Regions from separate parts of the Streptomyces graminofaciens genome, predicted to be linked through region 2. Evidence: riboswitches for the same ligand, from Rfam matches in the RefSeq annotation. Region 2 holds a riboswitch; each other region holds the start of a gene.
What was found. Region 2 has a riboswitch for cyclic di-AMP ahead of SGFS_RS34715 (transglycosylase SLT domain-containing protein). Riboswitches for the same ligand answer to the same signal wherever they lie in the genome.

Region 1 (3,415 bases), 2.1 Mb from region 2:
GGCTCAGCCCTTGAAGCGGGGGAAGGCGCTGCGGCCGGCGTACACCGCGGCGTCGTCGAGGATCTCCTCGATGCGCAGCAGCTGGTTGTACTTGGCGACGCGGTCCGAGCGGGCCGGGGCGCCGGTCTTGATCTGGCCGCAGTTCACGGCGACGGCGAGGTCGGCGATGGTGACGTCCTCGGTCTCACCGGAGCGGTGGGACATCATGCACTTGAAGCCGTTGCGCTGGGCCAGCTCGACGGCGTCCAGGGTCTCGGTCAGCGAGCCGATCTGGTTGACCTTGACGAGCAGCGCGTTGGCCGCGCCCTCCTCGATGCCGCGGGCGAGACGCTCGGGGTTGGTGACGAAGAGGTCGTCGCCGACGATCTGGACCTTGTCGCCGAGACGCTCGGTGATGGTCTTCCAGCCGTCCCAGTCGTCCTCGAACAGCGGGTCCTCGATGGAGACGAGCGGGTACGCCGCGACGAGCTCGGCGTAGTAGTCCGTCATCTCGGCGGCGGAGCGCTCCTTGCCCTCGAAGGTGTAGACGCCGTCCTTGTAGAACTCGGAGGCGGCGACGTCGAGCGCCAGGGCGATCTGCTCGCCGGGGGTGTAGCCAGCCTCCTTGATGGCCTCGAGGATGAGGTCGAGGGCGGCGCGGTTGGACTCCAGGTTCGGGGCGAAGCCGCCCTCGTCGCCGAGGCCGGTGGACAGGCCCTTGGTCTTCAGCACCTTCTTGAGGGTGTGGTAGACCTCGGCGCCCCAGCGCAGGGCCTCGGAGAAGGACTCCGCGCCGATGGGGGCGATCATGAACTCCTGGATGTCCACGTTGGAGTCGGCGTGCGAGCCGCCGTTCAGGATGTTCATCATCGGAACGGGCAGCAGGTGCGCGTTCGGGCCGCCCAGGTAGCGGAAGAGCGGCAGGTCGGACGCCTCGGAGGCGGCGTGGGCGACGGCGAGGGAGACGCCGAGAATGGCGTTGGCGCCGAGGGAGCCCTTGTTGTCGGTGGCGTCCAGGTCGAACATCGCCTGGTCGATCAGGCGCTGCTCGGTGGCGTCGTAGCCGACGAGCTCCGGGCCGATCTGCTCGATCACGGCGAGGACGGCCTTCTCGACGCCCTTGCCGAGGTAGCGGTCGGGGTCGCCGTCACGCAGCTCGACGGCCTCGAAGGCACCGGTGGAGGCGCCGGACGGGACGGCGGCACGACCGGTGCTGCCGTCGTCGAGGCCGACCTCGACCTCGACCGTGGGGTTGCCTCGGGAGTCCAGGATTTCCCGGGCTACGACGACGTCGATGGACGGCACGAGCATCTCCTTCTTGGGATGTGACGCGATAGTGCGCGGCCGCGTGGGCCATGCGACTAGAGCCTAACCGCCCCGGGGCCGTCGGCAGCCGACCGACCGTCCCGTGGACAGACAGACGGTACCCATTGTTCCCGTCCGGAACAAAGAGGGGGTGAACAAGAAATGGGGCGAAAGAGAAAAAGAAAGAGCCCCGCCCCGGTGCGTACGGGGGAATGCGCACCGAGGCGGGGAGCCCGTGGGGACGGGGGGACGACCCTCACGGTGCCTTCACAATGGGGGACACGGCTGTGGAGGCACCGTGGTTCAGCTGAGGAGCGGCTCTCTTTTTCCCAGCTTCCGAGCGGCCGGGATCAGCTCAGGTGGAGCTGCTGGCCGGGGTAGATGAAGTCGGCGTCGTCGATGATGTCCTTGTTCAGCTCGTAGAGCTTGTGCCAGCCACCCTTGACGTTCTTCTTCGCGGCGATCCCGCTGAGGGTGTCGCCCTTGACGACCTTGTACTCGCCGTCGCCCTTCTTGACCTTCTTGCCGGTCGGGGTCTCGACGGTGGCACGGTCGGAGGAGCGCGAGGCGCGGGTCTCCTCGGTGGTGTTCTGCGTGCTCTCCTGCGTGCTCTCCTGCGAGGAGCTGGAGGAACCGGAGTCCGAGCTGCCGCTGTCGGCGGCGGCACCGTCGTACGCGGCGCCGGACAGACCCGTGCCGCAGACCGGCCAGGCGCCCTTGCCCTGGCCCGCGAGGACCTTCTCGGCTATCTCGATCTGCTGGGCCTTGCTGGCCTGGTCGGCGCTGGAGGCGTACTGCGTGCCGCCGTACGCGGCCCAGGTGGAGGCGGAGAACTGCAGGCCGCCGTAGTAGCCGTTGCCGGTGTTGATGGACCAGTTGCCGCCGGACTCGCACTGGGCGACGGCGTCCCACTCGGACGTGGTGGCGGCCGAGGCGCTGCCGGCCACCATGAGCGGGGCGGCGATGGCGGCGGCGCCGGTGACACCGACGGCGGCGATGGCGCGAGCGGTCTTGGACGGGCGGCGGTGCTTGCCCTGGCCGGAAAACAGCATGGAGTGATCCCCTCACCGACGCCTGCGAGGTGAGCTGTCGGGTTCGGGCCGGTTGAGTTGCCCGGCCGCGCCTCCCGAAAGAGACACGGCTTCACCCCAAGCCGAGTCCAGCCTCAAGTGCTGGGCCCGGCGCTTACCTTGGGTCCCCCGCTCCTGCCTACGGCGCTTGACGCGACGACTGTTCCCGTACGGCCGGTGGCAGGATTCGGCGTTTCGACCGCAGGGGCCCGCTGTGGCGAGCGGTCACGACCGTAGACATGCGATTGGGGGAAATTCAAAGACGATCAGGACTTCTGTGATTCATGTCCCACTGAGATCAAAACGGGCATTAACGGGCGAACCATGACGCCAACTACCGTTGCTTTTCGCCCGTTTCGGCACCTACTTCGAGGGTCTGACCGGGGAGGATAAGGTCCGGATCAGTTCCGACGGTGGACTCGTTCTCGGCGTAGAGCACCCGCCATCCGCCGTCGAGGCCAAGAGAGTCGGCGATGGCCGTCAGGTTGTCCCCGACGCGGACGACGTACGAGCCGTCGACGGCTTCGCGGGCCGCGTCGCCACCACGGGAGGCATGCCGACCGGAGGAACCGTCGGGGGACTCCGAGTCGGTACGGGCGTCCGCGGCGCTCTCGTCGGCGCTGCCACCGCGATGGCGGCCGGTGCTGGATTCGCTGTCCGCGTCGACCGAAGAGTTGCCGTTCTGGGTTGAGTTATCCGACTTGTCGGTCTGGTTTCCGCCCTCGGTGTCCTCTGTGGACGAGCTTCCGGCTCCCTGCGAATCAGCCTTGCCGGAGTCGGTCGAGTCGGTGTGGGACTCGGTCGAGCCTTCGGTGTCGCCCGAGGAGGAGCCGGAGGAGGAGCCGGAGGAGGAGTCGGAGGAACTGGACGAATCGGAATTATCGGATGAATCGCCGGAACCATCCGAGCTGCTCGAATCGCTCGAATCACCTGAATTGCTCGAACCCGACGATTCGTCCGCGACGCCCGTATCCACCTTGTCCGGGGTCGAGTCGTCGCCGAGGCCGTGCAGGAGTCCGCAGGTGGACCAGACGCCGACACCCTGGTCGGCGAGGACCTTC
Region 2 (3,415 bases):
GGCGGCGTCCATTCCGAGCCGCCATTCTCACCCGAATCGGTGAGGAGTGGTGCTCTCATGTCACCAAATCAGCCGCCGAGAAGCGTCACCCTGCGGGATCAACTAGGCGTACATCTACGGGATGACGGGGCCCTAAGGGACGCTCCCGTAAGGGGCGCGGGCCACTCTCCGATGTGCGGCTCCGCCGCGCGGGCGCGAGCGACCACAGCGAGCAACCACAACGAGCGGCCACAACGGGCGGCCAGACGACGAAGACAAGGGGGCCGGGGGCACAGCCCCAGGGACGGGACGGGTAGGGGCCGCGGGGGCGAAGCCCTCTCCCGGCCCCGTAACTCACCCGGCCCGATGCACCACCGCATCACAAAGCTCCACCAACGCCGCCTTCGCCCCGCACTCGGGCAACGGCGCCAACACCCCCCGCGCCTCCTCGGCATACCGAACGGTGTCCCGCCGAGCCTGCTCCAGCGCAGGATGCACCCGCAGCCGGGCCAACGCCTCCGCGTGCCGCGCGTCATCGCTCAGATCGGAGTCCAGCAGCTCGCAGAGCGCGACGTCCTCCGCCACCCCCAACCGCTCCGCCCGCTCCCGCAGCCGCAGCACCGGCATGGTCGGCACACCCTCGCGCAGATCCGTCCCCGGCGTCTTCCCGGACTCGTGGGAGTCGGACGCGATGTCGAGCACATCGTCCGCGAGCTGGAAGGCGACCCCGAGCCGCTCGCCGTACTGCGTGAGCACGTCGACCACGGTCTCGTCCGCGCCGGCCGTCATCGCGCCGAGCCGCCCGGCCACGGCCACCAGCGACCCGGTCTTGCCGCCGAGCACATCGAGGTAGTGGTCGATCGGGTCGCGCCCGTCGCGCGGTCCGGCGGTCTCCAGGATCTGCCCGGTGACGAGCCGCTCGAAGGCCTCGGCCTGGATGCGGACGGCGTCGGGCCCGAGGTCGGCGAGGACGTGCGAGGCCCGGGCGAACAGGAAGTCCCCGGTCAGCACGGCCAGCGAGTTGCCCCAGCGCGCGTTCGCACTCGGCACGCCCCGGCGCACGTCGGCCTCGTCCATCACGTCGTCGTGGTACAGCGTGGCGAGATGCGTCAGCTCGACCACCACCGCCGAGGGGACGACACCCGGCGCGTACGGGTCACCGAACTGCGCGGCGAGCATCACCAGCTGCGGCCGGAACCGCTTGCCGCCCGCGCGCAGCAGATGCTGGGCGGCCTCCTGGATGAAGGGGACCTCGCTCTTGGTGGCCTCGAGCAGACCCTCCTCGACGGCCGCCAGTCCGGCCTGGACATCGGCTTCGAGAGCCTGGTCCCGCGCGCTCAGCCCAAACGGCTCGACGACGGTCACGAGGGTTCTCCTGTCTGCTGACGTCTGCTGACGGTCACACGGTCGGTCTAGGTCGGTCTCACGGTCGATGACATGGTTTGTCGATCTGTCGCTGCCATCACTCGAGTCAGCGTATCCGGTCACCTTTCGATCACCGCTAGCGCCCACGGGTTCGACCCGGGCGGTATCGGATCACGCCCCCTCGCGACCCCGATGCTCACGATCGGCCGATATGCCCGAATATCTACCGACTCGAACATCTCATCCCTACTATCCGAATTCTTGCTCTACATTTCACTTCGCCCGAATAGTTCCGTGAGTTGAGTCACGCGAACCCAATTCCCCACCCCGACCTTCCCACCTCTCCCGCCCTTTGCGGAAGGCAAGTTGAGCACCATTCCCCCACCCCGACCAGCCCGCCATTTCCACCAAGACCAAGGTCAAATAGCCCTTAAGCGAATTTCGGGGCTTGTTCCCGTCATGTGCTCTCGCATACGTTCACTTCGCCATCCGGACGGAACGCCGAATCCTGCCGCCGCCCGGACTCCCCACTGACCACTCATCCACGCACGGCAGGAGCGGGGGACCCAGGTAAGTCCGCCGGCCCGACTTCCCCACCGGACCGGCTCGGGGTGAAGCCGCGCGCAGTTCGCACAGCCCGGTTCCGTGCATGCACGGCCGGTCCGGTGCGCTCTGCGACCTACGCGGCCGGGCTATCTCCTGCCCGAACCCGACAGCTCACCTCGCAGGCGTCGGAGAGGAACGCACCATGCCCGGACGAGGCAAACACCGCCGCCCCAGAACCAACCCGCTCACCCGTGGCGTGGTCGCCGCCGGCACGGGAGGGGTGGCACTCGCCCTCCCGCTCACCGCCGCGACGACCGCGAGCGCCGCCCAGCCGACCCAGGCGACCGCCGCCTCCATCCAGTCGGCCGCACGGTCCGCCGTCCAGTCGGCGCCGACGGCCATACAGGTCATGCCGCGCACGTACACCGTGGTCCGCGGCGACACCCTGTCCTCCATCGCCCACCGGTACGACACGAGGGGCGGCTGGCGACAGCTCTACCAGGACAACCGCAAGGCCATCGGGAGCAACCCGCGGCTGATCCGCCCGGGCCTGAAGCTGTCGCTGAAGACGGCGAAGGCGAAGGCGACGAAGACGACGACGGCGACGACGGCGACGACGACCAGGAGCGCCACCACCTCCGCGTCGACCGGGGCGGTCAAGGCGACCCCCGCGTCCGTCACGACGTACCCGAACAACCTGGACGGCTGGATCCGCGAGTCGCTGGACATCATGGCGCGGAACGGGATCCCCGGGTCCTACGACGGGATCTACCGCAACGTCATGCGGGAGTCGTCGGGCAACCCGCAGGCCATCAACAACTGGGACTCCAACGCCGCCGCGGGCACCCCGTCGAAGGGGCTCCTGCAGGTCATCGACCCGACCTTCGCCGCGTACCACGTGGCGGGCACGGCGGACGACCCCTTCGACCCCGTCGCGAACATCACGGCGGCGTGCAACTACGCCGCCGCGCGCTACGGCTCGATCGACAACGTGTTCGGGGCGTACTAGGGCCCGCCGGGCACTGCCCGTTCCCTGTTCCCCTGGGTCGGCGGACTCAGGGGAACAGGCGTTCCAGCACCACCGCGATCCCGTCCTCCTCGTTCGAGAGGGTCACCTCGTCGGCGACGGTCTTGAGCTCGGGGTGGGCGTTGGCCATGGCGACTCCGTGGGCGGCCCAGTCGAACATGGGGATGTCGTTGGGCATGTCCCCGAAGGCGATGGTCACCTCCGGGGTCAGCCCGAGGTGCTCGGCGGCGAGCGCGAGGCCGGTGGCCTTGGTGATGCCGCACGGCTGGAGCTCGACCGTGCCGGGCCCCGACATGGTGACCGTCGCCAGCGAACCGACCGCCATGCGTGCCGCCGACGCCAACTCGTCGTCGGACAGATAGGGATGGCGCAGCAGCACCTTGCTGATGGGCTCGCACCACAGGTCGTCCCGGCGCGGCACGCGGACGGCGGGCAGCGTGGGGTGCGGCATGAGGTAGCCCGGCTCGATCAGGGTCAGGCCGTCGACCCCGTCCTGGT
Region 3 (3,415 bases), 4.9 Mb from region 2:
TCCCGCAGGGGCTGAAGCCGCTCGCCGACTATGTGCACGCCCTCGGGATGCAGTTCGGCATCTGGGTCGAGCCGGAGATGGTCAACCCGGACAGCGAGCTGTACCGCGCGCACCCCGAATGGGCACAGTTCCATCCGGGACGAAAGCGGACGGAGCTACGCAATCAGCTCGTCCTCAACCTCGCGCGCAAGGACGTCCAGGAGTATCTCTGGGAGCAGCTGCACGGGCTCCTGTCCAGCGCGCCCATCGACTACGTCAAGTGGGACTTCAACCGCTGCTTCACGGACGCCGGCTGGCCCGGGGAGCCGTATCCGCAGAAGCTGTGGGTCGAGCACGTGCGCGCCTTCTACGCCCTCCTCGACCGGCTGCGGGCCGCGCACCCCGGCGTCGCCTTCGAGTCGTGCTCGGGCGGGGGCGGCCGGATCGACCTCGAGGTCATGGCCCGCACGGACCAGGTGTGGACCTCCGACAACACCGACCCGCTCGACCGGCTCGCCATCCAGCACGGCTTCAGCCAGATCCATCCGGCCCGGGTCATGGCCGCCTGGGTCACCGACAGTCCGAACAACCAGCTCAACGGGCGGGTCAGCTCGCTGCGCTTCCGCTTCGTCAGTGCCATGGCGGGCGTGCTCGGCGTGGGCGGCGACCTCACCGAGTGGACGGAGGAGGAGCTGGCCGAGGCGCGGAGCTGGGTCGAGCTCTACCGCGAGATCCGGCCGGTCGTGCAGCGCGGCGACCTCTACCGGCTGCGGCCGCCGGCCGGCGGACTGAGCGCCGTGCAGTACGTGTACGGCGACGAGGTGGTCGTCCTCGCCTGGCTCCAGGCCCAGCACTACGGCGAGCCGCTCGCCCCGGTCCGGCTGCGCGGCCTCGACCCGGACAGGACGTATGAGTGTCGCGAAACGGGCGAAACGTACCGAGGGGCGGTGCTGTTGCATCACGGACTGCGGACAGGGCTCCGCGGTGACTTTGATGCGAAGGTTGTCCGACTGCGTCGCACTTGAGCGTTGTGTCCGAAATGAAGCTTTAATTCCAGCAAGCCCTGGAATAAAGCCTACTGGGCCGTAGGTGCGTGAGCAGCGTCATATTCGTGACGGTCCGTTGCCGTCATGTCCACGTAATTCATGCGTGTTTCCAGGGGGGTTGCGAAAAGCGCGAGAACGCTCATTTACGGAGCGTGATCGATAATTCGCATAAGGATCAGATAGGAAGACGCACAGGTAATCCCAATAGTTGTCTCTTGAGCCGCAAGTCGCTTACGTTCGGCCTCAATCCGGACGGACGCCCAATCCTGCCGCCGACCGGAGCCGTATACCGACCCGATCCACGGCAGGAGCGGGGGACCCACAGGTAGTCCCGCCTGTTCCGGTCTCCGGAACAGGCTAGGGGTAAAGCCGTGCGCGAGCACGGCCGGGCATCTCCAGTCCGCACCCGACAGCTCACCTCGCAGGCGCCGGAGAGGAATTCGTCATGCCCGCGAAGGGTAAGCACCGCCGTCCGAAGTCCCAGCGATTCACCCGCTCGATCGCCGCCGCCGGAACGGGTGGTGCCGCGCTCGCCCTCCCGCTGATGGGTGCCGCCGGCGCCCACGCGGCGACGCCGACGGCCGCCGTTTCCGGCGTTTCCGAGAAGACGGTCTCGATCGCCGCGGCGAAGGCCGCCGCCGAGCAGAGCGCACGGCTGGAGCAGGCCGAAAAGGCCGCTCGGGCGGAGAAGACCGGCACCAAGAAGTCGAAGACGAAGACCTACTCGGTCAAGATCGGCGACTATCTCGCGAAGATCGCCGAGGAGCAGGACGTCGACGGCGGCTGGAAGCGGATCTACGCGGACAACCGCCAGGCGATAGGTTCCGACCCGTCGCTCATCCACCCGGGCCTCAAGCTCACCCTCGGCGGCAAGGCCGCGTCGAGCAGCGCGCCCCAGTCCTCGACGCAGCGTCAGTCGTCGCAGTCCTCCAAGCCCGCCGAGTCGTCGAAGACCTCCGAGTCCTCGAAGCCCGCCGAGTCCGCCGCGGAGGAGTCGACCTCCACCACGCAGACCTCGGAGTCCAGCAACTCCGGCTTCACCCTGCCCATCGAGGGCGCCACCATCGGCACCGCCTACAAGACGGCGGGCAGCATGTGGTCCAGCGGCTACCACACCGGTGTCGACTTCGTGGCCCCCACCGGCACCGCCCTCAAGGCCGTCGGCGCGGGTACCGTCGTCTCCGCCGGCTGGGGCGGCGCGTACGGCAACCAGATCGTCATCAAGCTCGCCGACGGTTACTACGCCCAGTACGCCCACCTGTCCTCGATCGGCGTCTCCGCCGGCCAGTCGGTGAGCGCGGGCCAGCAGATCGGCCTCTCCGGCGCCACCGGCAACGTCACCGGACCGCATCTGCACTTCGAGATCCGGACGACGCCGGACTACGGCTCGGACATCGACCCGCTGGCGTATCTGCGGCAGAAGGGCGTCAGCGTCTGACGCACCCGCTCCCTGCCGAGAGGATCAGAAGGCCGGACCCCCGATCCCCGGGGTCCGGCCTTCGGCACGCCCGGATCGGTGGGGTCGCGGCCCGGCCCGGGCGAATCATGATCATCGTGTTGCGGTCTTGTGGCATGGCTGACCGAAGTATCGACAGTCGTGCGACCGTGAGGACACAGTGATCTCCGCAAGCGCTTTCTATGCCTTCGGAGGTCCTCTGTGTCCGGTGTGTCCGGCGTCGACCGACGCACTGTCATCAAGGGTGCCGCGGTCGCGGCCGCCGCCACCCAGTTCTCCTGGGCACTGTCCCGCAGTGCCGCCGCCGCCCCGGACGGAGCTTCGGGCGCCGCTTCGGCCGGTGACACCGAACTTCACTGGCTGGAGGGTTCGGCGCCGGGCGCGCACGCCGGCACCACCTGGGGCGTGCCGTGGGCCCGCGGTACCCACCAGGCCGGCCAGGGCTTCCGGCTCACCACGGCCGCCGGTGACGACGTCCCCGTGCAGAGCTGGGTCACCGCCCAGTGGCCCGACGGATCGGTGAAGTGGACGGCGCACGCGATCGCCCCCGACGCGCCGAAGGCGGAAACGTATCGCCTGTCCGCCGGACACCGGCCGCCCCCGCGCGAAAGGTGACCGTCACCCGCACCGGCGGCCATGTCGAGGTCTCGACCGGCGTCATCACGGTCGTCTTCGGCGGCCGGAACTCCCGCACGGTCGTGCGCAGCGTCAGCCGTGGCTCCACCGAGATCGCCCGCGACGGCCGACTGGTCGCCCTGCGGCAGGGGAGATACGAGGGCGGCGCCGAAGTCGAGGAGTTCGACGGGCGGGTCGAGAAGGTGACCGTCGAGCAGGACGGGCCGGTCCGGGCCGTCGTCCGGGTCGAGGGCCGCCACCGGCACGGGCGTCGCGACTGGCTGCCGTTCACCCTGCGCTTCGCCTTCCACGCCGGCGC
Region 4 (3,415 bases), 230 kb from region 2:
GCCGACGCGGATGAAGACCTCTTCGAAGACGCGGGACTGGGCGTTCGTGCGGTAGAAGACGGCGACGTCGCCCGCCTTCGCGTCACCCGCGTCCGTCAGTCGGTCTATCTCGTCGGCGACGAACTGTGCCTCGTCGTGCTCGGTGTCGGCGACATAGCCGGTGATCTGCGCGCCCGCGCCCGCGTTGGTCCACAGGTTCTTGGGGCGCCGGGACTCGTTGCGCTCGATGACCGCGTTGGCCGCGCTCAGAATGGTCTGGGTGGAGCGGTAGTTCTGCTCCAGCAGGATCGTCGTCGCGTCCGGGTAGTCCTCCTCGAACTGGAGGATGTTGCGGATGGTCGCGCCGCGGAAGGCGTAGATCGACTGGTCGGCGTCACCCACGACGCAGAGCTCGGCGGGGGGTACGTCCCACTCGTTGGGCGGTACGTCGACCGGGTGCTCGGAGGTGCCGACCAGCTCTCTGACCAGGGCGTACTGCGCGTGGTTGGTGTCCTGGTACTCGTCGACGAGGACATGGCGGAAGCGGCGGCGGTAGTGCTCGGCGACGTCCGGGAAGGCGCGCAGCAGATTGACCGTCGTCATGATCAGGTCGTCGAAGTCGAGGGCGTTCGCCTCGCGCAGACGCGACTGGTACATGGCGTAGGCCTGGGCGAGGGTCTTCTCGAAGCCGTCGGAGGCCTGGGCCGCGAAGTCCTCCTCGTCGATCAGCTCGTTCTTCAGGTTCGAGATCTTGGCGCTGAAGGACTTGGGCGGGAAGCGCTTGGGGTCGAGGTCCAGGTCGCGGCAGACCAGCGCCATCAGCCGCTTGCTGTCGGCGGCGTCGTAGATCGAGAAGGACGACGTGAAGCCGAGCTTCTTGCTCTCGCGCCGCAGGATGCGGACGCACGCGCTGTGGAAGGTCATGACCCACATCGCGTTCGCGCGCGGCCCGACGAGCTGCTCGACACGCTCCTTCATCTCGCCCGCGGCCTTGTTGGTGAAGGTGATCGCGAGGATCTGGCCCGGGTGGACATGCCGCTCGCCCAGCAGGTGCGCGATGCGGTGGGTGAGCACACGGGTCTTGCCGGACCCGGCGCCGGCCACGATGAGCAGAGGGGAACCGGCATGGACCACGGCCGCACGCTGGTTCTCGTTGAGTCCGTCGAGGAGGGCCGCCGGGTCGATGACCGGGCGTGAGGCGCCGTCGCGGTAGTAGGCGTCCCGGTCCGGGGGCGCGTCGAACTTCCCGCCGAACAGATCGTCCGGAATCGGCTCCGGTACGTGATCGTCCTCGGGCGGTGGCGGAGGTTCCTCGGTGTGGGCCCGTGGGGCCTGGAGGTCCGCCAGGAAGCTGTCGTCAAAGAGGCTGCTCATCGCTCTCCGAGTCTAGGCGCCTCCACTGACAGCCATGGGCCGCCCCGGAAAGTCCGCCCCGGCGATCTCCGGAGCTCCCATATGGACGGTGACCACCGGATGCGATCGTTCAAGGACGAATAGTGACTGTTGATCTCACTCATCGCGATCACCGTACTAAGGTCACAAAAACGTATCGGGCCTATCGGACATCAACCTTCACAGGGGCCACAGGAGTTGGCTAGCGTTTTGGGTTGGGTCGTACGACACAACCGGCGAACGTCGCCGGGCCGTTCGGCCTCCGCCGAGTCCGGTGCGTCCCCTGGGGCAGCCGGAGCCGGGGACCCAAACCGACCTTGGGGTGAATCGGCCCGCGTCGCCGCACGCGGCAGGGCCGTAGGGCAAACCTTCCGAAGCTTGCGCCCGAACCCGACAGCTAACTCGGTAGGCGGACAACGGAAGGAGTCGCCGACCCATGGCGCACCGAAAGCCTCGTCCGGCGCGCCCGGGCATACGCACCCCCGCCCTCGCCACCGCCGCCCTCACCTCCGTGGCCCTGCTCTCCCAGACGGCCAACGCGGCCCCCTCGGCCGACGACAAACCGAGCCTCGAAGAGGTCGAGAAGAAGGTCGACGACCTCTACCGCGGGGCGGAGACGGCCACCGAGAAGTACAACTCGGTGAAGGAGCAGACCTCCCAGCAGAAGAAGAAGGTCGACACGCTTCTCGACGACGTCGCCAAGCGCGCGGAGAAGCTGAACGAGGCGCGCGAGGAACTGGGCGAGTTCGCGGCCGCCCAGTACCGCACGGGCGCGGCCTCGCCCGACGCGGCACTGCTCCTGCTGGCGGAGAACCCCGAGGAGTACTTCGCCCAGAACCAGCTGATGGACCGGCTGACGGACCGCCAGCAGACGGCCGTCGACGACTACGTCACGCAGCAGGCCGACGCGGCGAAGCAGCGGCAGGAGGCGACCGAGGGCCTCGAACAGCTCACCGATTCGCAGAACGCGCTGAAGACCAGCAAGGCGAAGGTCCAGAAGAAGCTCGCCCAGGCCCGCGAACTGCTGTCCGAACTCACGGCCGAGGAGAAGGCCCGGCTCGCCGCGATCGAGAAGCGGGAGCAGGAGGAGGCCGACCGCAGGGCGGAGGAGCTGGCGCAGCAGCAGGCGGCGGCCGCACAGGAAGCTCAGCAGGCACAGGAGACCCCACAGGCTCCACAGGCTCCACAGGCTCCACAGGCTCCACAGCCACAGGAGACCCAGCAGTCCCAGGAGACCACACAGCCACAGGGATCTCAGCAGACCCAGCCCCAGGAGGACACCTCGACCGCGGTCGAGGACTCCACATACGCCTCGAAAGCCGCGAGGGCCCTCACCTTCGCCCGCTCACAGATCGGCAAGCCGTACGTCTGGGGCGCCACCGGCCCCGGCTCCTACGACTGCTCCGGCCTCACCCAGGCAGCCTGGAAGGCCGCCGGAGTCGACCTCCCCCGCACCACGTACGACCAGGTGCACGCCGGCACGACGGTCTCCCTCTCCACCGCGAAGCCCGGCGACCTGATCTTCTTCTACGACAACATCGGCCACGTCGGCATCTACATCGGCAACGGGATGATGATCCACGCGCCGAAGCCGGGGGCGTATGTGCGCGAGGAGTCGGTCTTCTACGACGGCGAGGGGTCGATCCACAGCGTGGTGCGGCCGGCGTAGGAGTCAGAGCCGCTGCGGCAGCTCCATCATCCGCGGCGTCTCGTGCCGATACCGGTTCACCACCGCCCATGCCGCGTCGGGTTCCGCCGCGAGCTTGGGGCGAGCGGTGGTGAGCCGGTCGATGGGCCCGGGGCCCGCGGAGTTCAGCCGGTCGAAGCGCAGGGCCAGGTCGGCGGGGCCGCCTTCCGCGAACGTGCGCAGGAGGGTCGTGCAGAGGGCGAGATAAGACTGCACCTGCTCCACGGCACGACGGGTCTCGAATTCGTCAGGGGGAACCGTGGGCGCGGCGTAGATCAGCTGTTCCCAGTCGGTGAGGTCGAGGGGCGCCTGCGAGGCCTCGGCGATCCAGCGGGCGGCCGCCGGTGCGTTGGCGCC

Region 1: it holds a riboswitch for cyclic di-AMP, as region 2 does, so the genes downstream of both, SGFS_RS24665 (LysM peptidoglycan-binding domain-containing protein) here and SGFS_RS34715 (transglycosylase SLT domain-containing protein) in region 2, are expected to answer to the same signal.
Region 3: it holds a riboswitch for cyclic di-AMP, as region 2 does, so the genes downstream of both, SGFS_RS12845 (M23 family metallopeptidase) here and SGFS_RS34715 (transglycosylase SLT domain-containing protein) in region 2, are expected to answer to the same signal.
Region 4: it holds a riboswitch for cyclic di-AMP, as region 2 does, so the genes downstream of both, SGFS_RS35795 (C40 family peptidase) here and SGFS_RS34715 (transglycosylase SLT domain-containing protein) in region 2, are expected to answer to the same signal.

What each region holds. Positions count from the first base shown of each region.
Region 1 covers NZ_AP018448.1:5,773,217-5,776,631, forward strand. Annotated here, with positions in the region: gene eno (phosphopyruvate hydratase) at 4-1,284, opposite strand; gene SGFS_RS24665 (LysM peptidoglycan-binding domain-containing protein) at 1,635-2,336, opposite strand; cyclic di-AMP (ydaO/yuaA leader) riboswitch at 2,341-2,511, opposite strand; gene SGFS_RS24670 (LysM peptidoglycan-binding domain-containing protein) at 2,689-3,415, opposite strand, start outside.
Region 2 covers NZ_AP018448.1:7,907,168-7,910,582, reverse strand. Annotated here, with positions in the region: gene SGFS_RS34720 (polyprenyl synthetase family protein) at 334-1,344, opposite strand; cyclic di-AMP (ydaO/yuaA leader) riboswitch at 1,874-2,090, shown strand; gene SGFS_RS34715 (transglycosylase SLT domain-containing protein) at 2,093-2,899, shown strand; gene SGFS_RS34710 (HAD family hydrolase) at 2,946-3,415, opposite strand, start outside.
Region 3 covers NZ_AP018448.1:2,972,362-2,975,776, reverse strand. Annotated here, with positions in the region: gene SGFS_RS12850 (alpha-galactosidase) at 1-1,004, shown strand, start outside; cyclic di-AMP (ydaO/yuaA leader) riboswitch at 1,307-1,466, shown strand; gene SGFS_RS12845 (M23 family metallopeptidase) at 1,471-2,463, shown strand; partial or broken gene SGFS_RS12840 (exo-rhamnogalacturonan lyase family protein) at 2,692-3,415, shown strand, end outside.
Region 4 covers NZ_AP018448.1:8,134,997-8,138,411, reverse strand. Annotated here, with positions in the region: gene SGFS_RS35800 (ATP-dependent DNA helicase) at 1-1,353, opposite strand, end outside; cyclic di-AMP (ydaO/yuaA leader) riboswitch at 1,625-1,798, shown strand; gene SGFS_RS35795 (C40 family peptidase) at 1,808-3,040, shown strand; gene SGFS_RS35790 (hypothetical protein) at 3,044-3,415, opposite strand, start outside.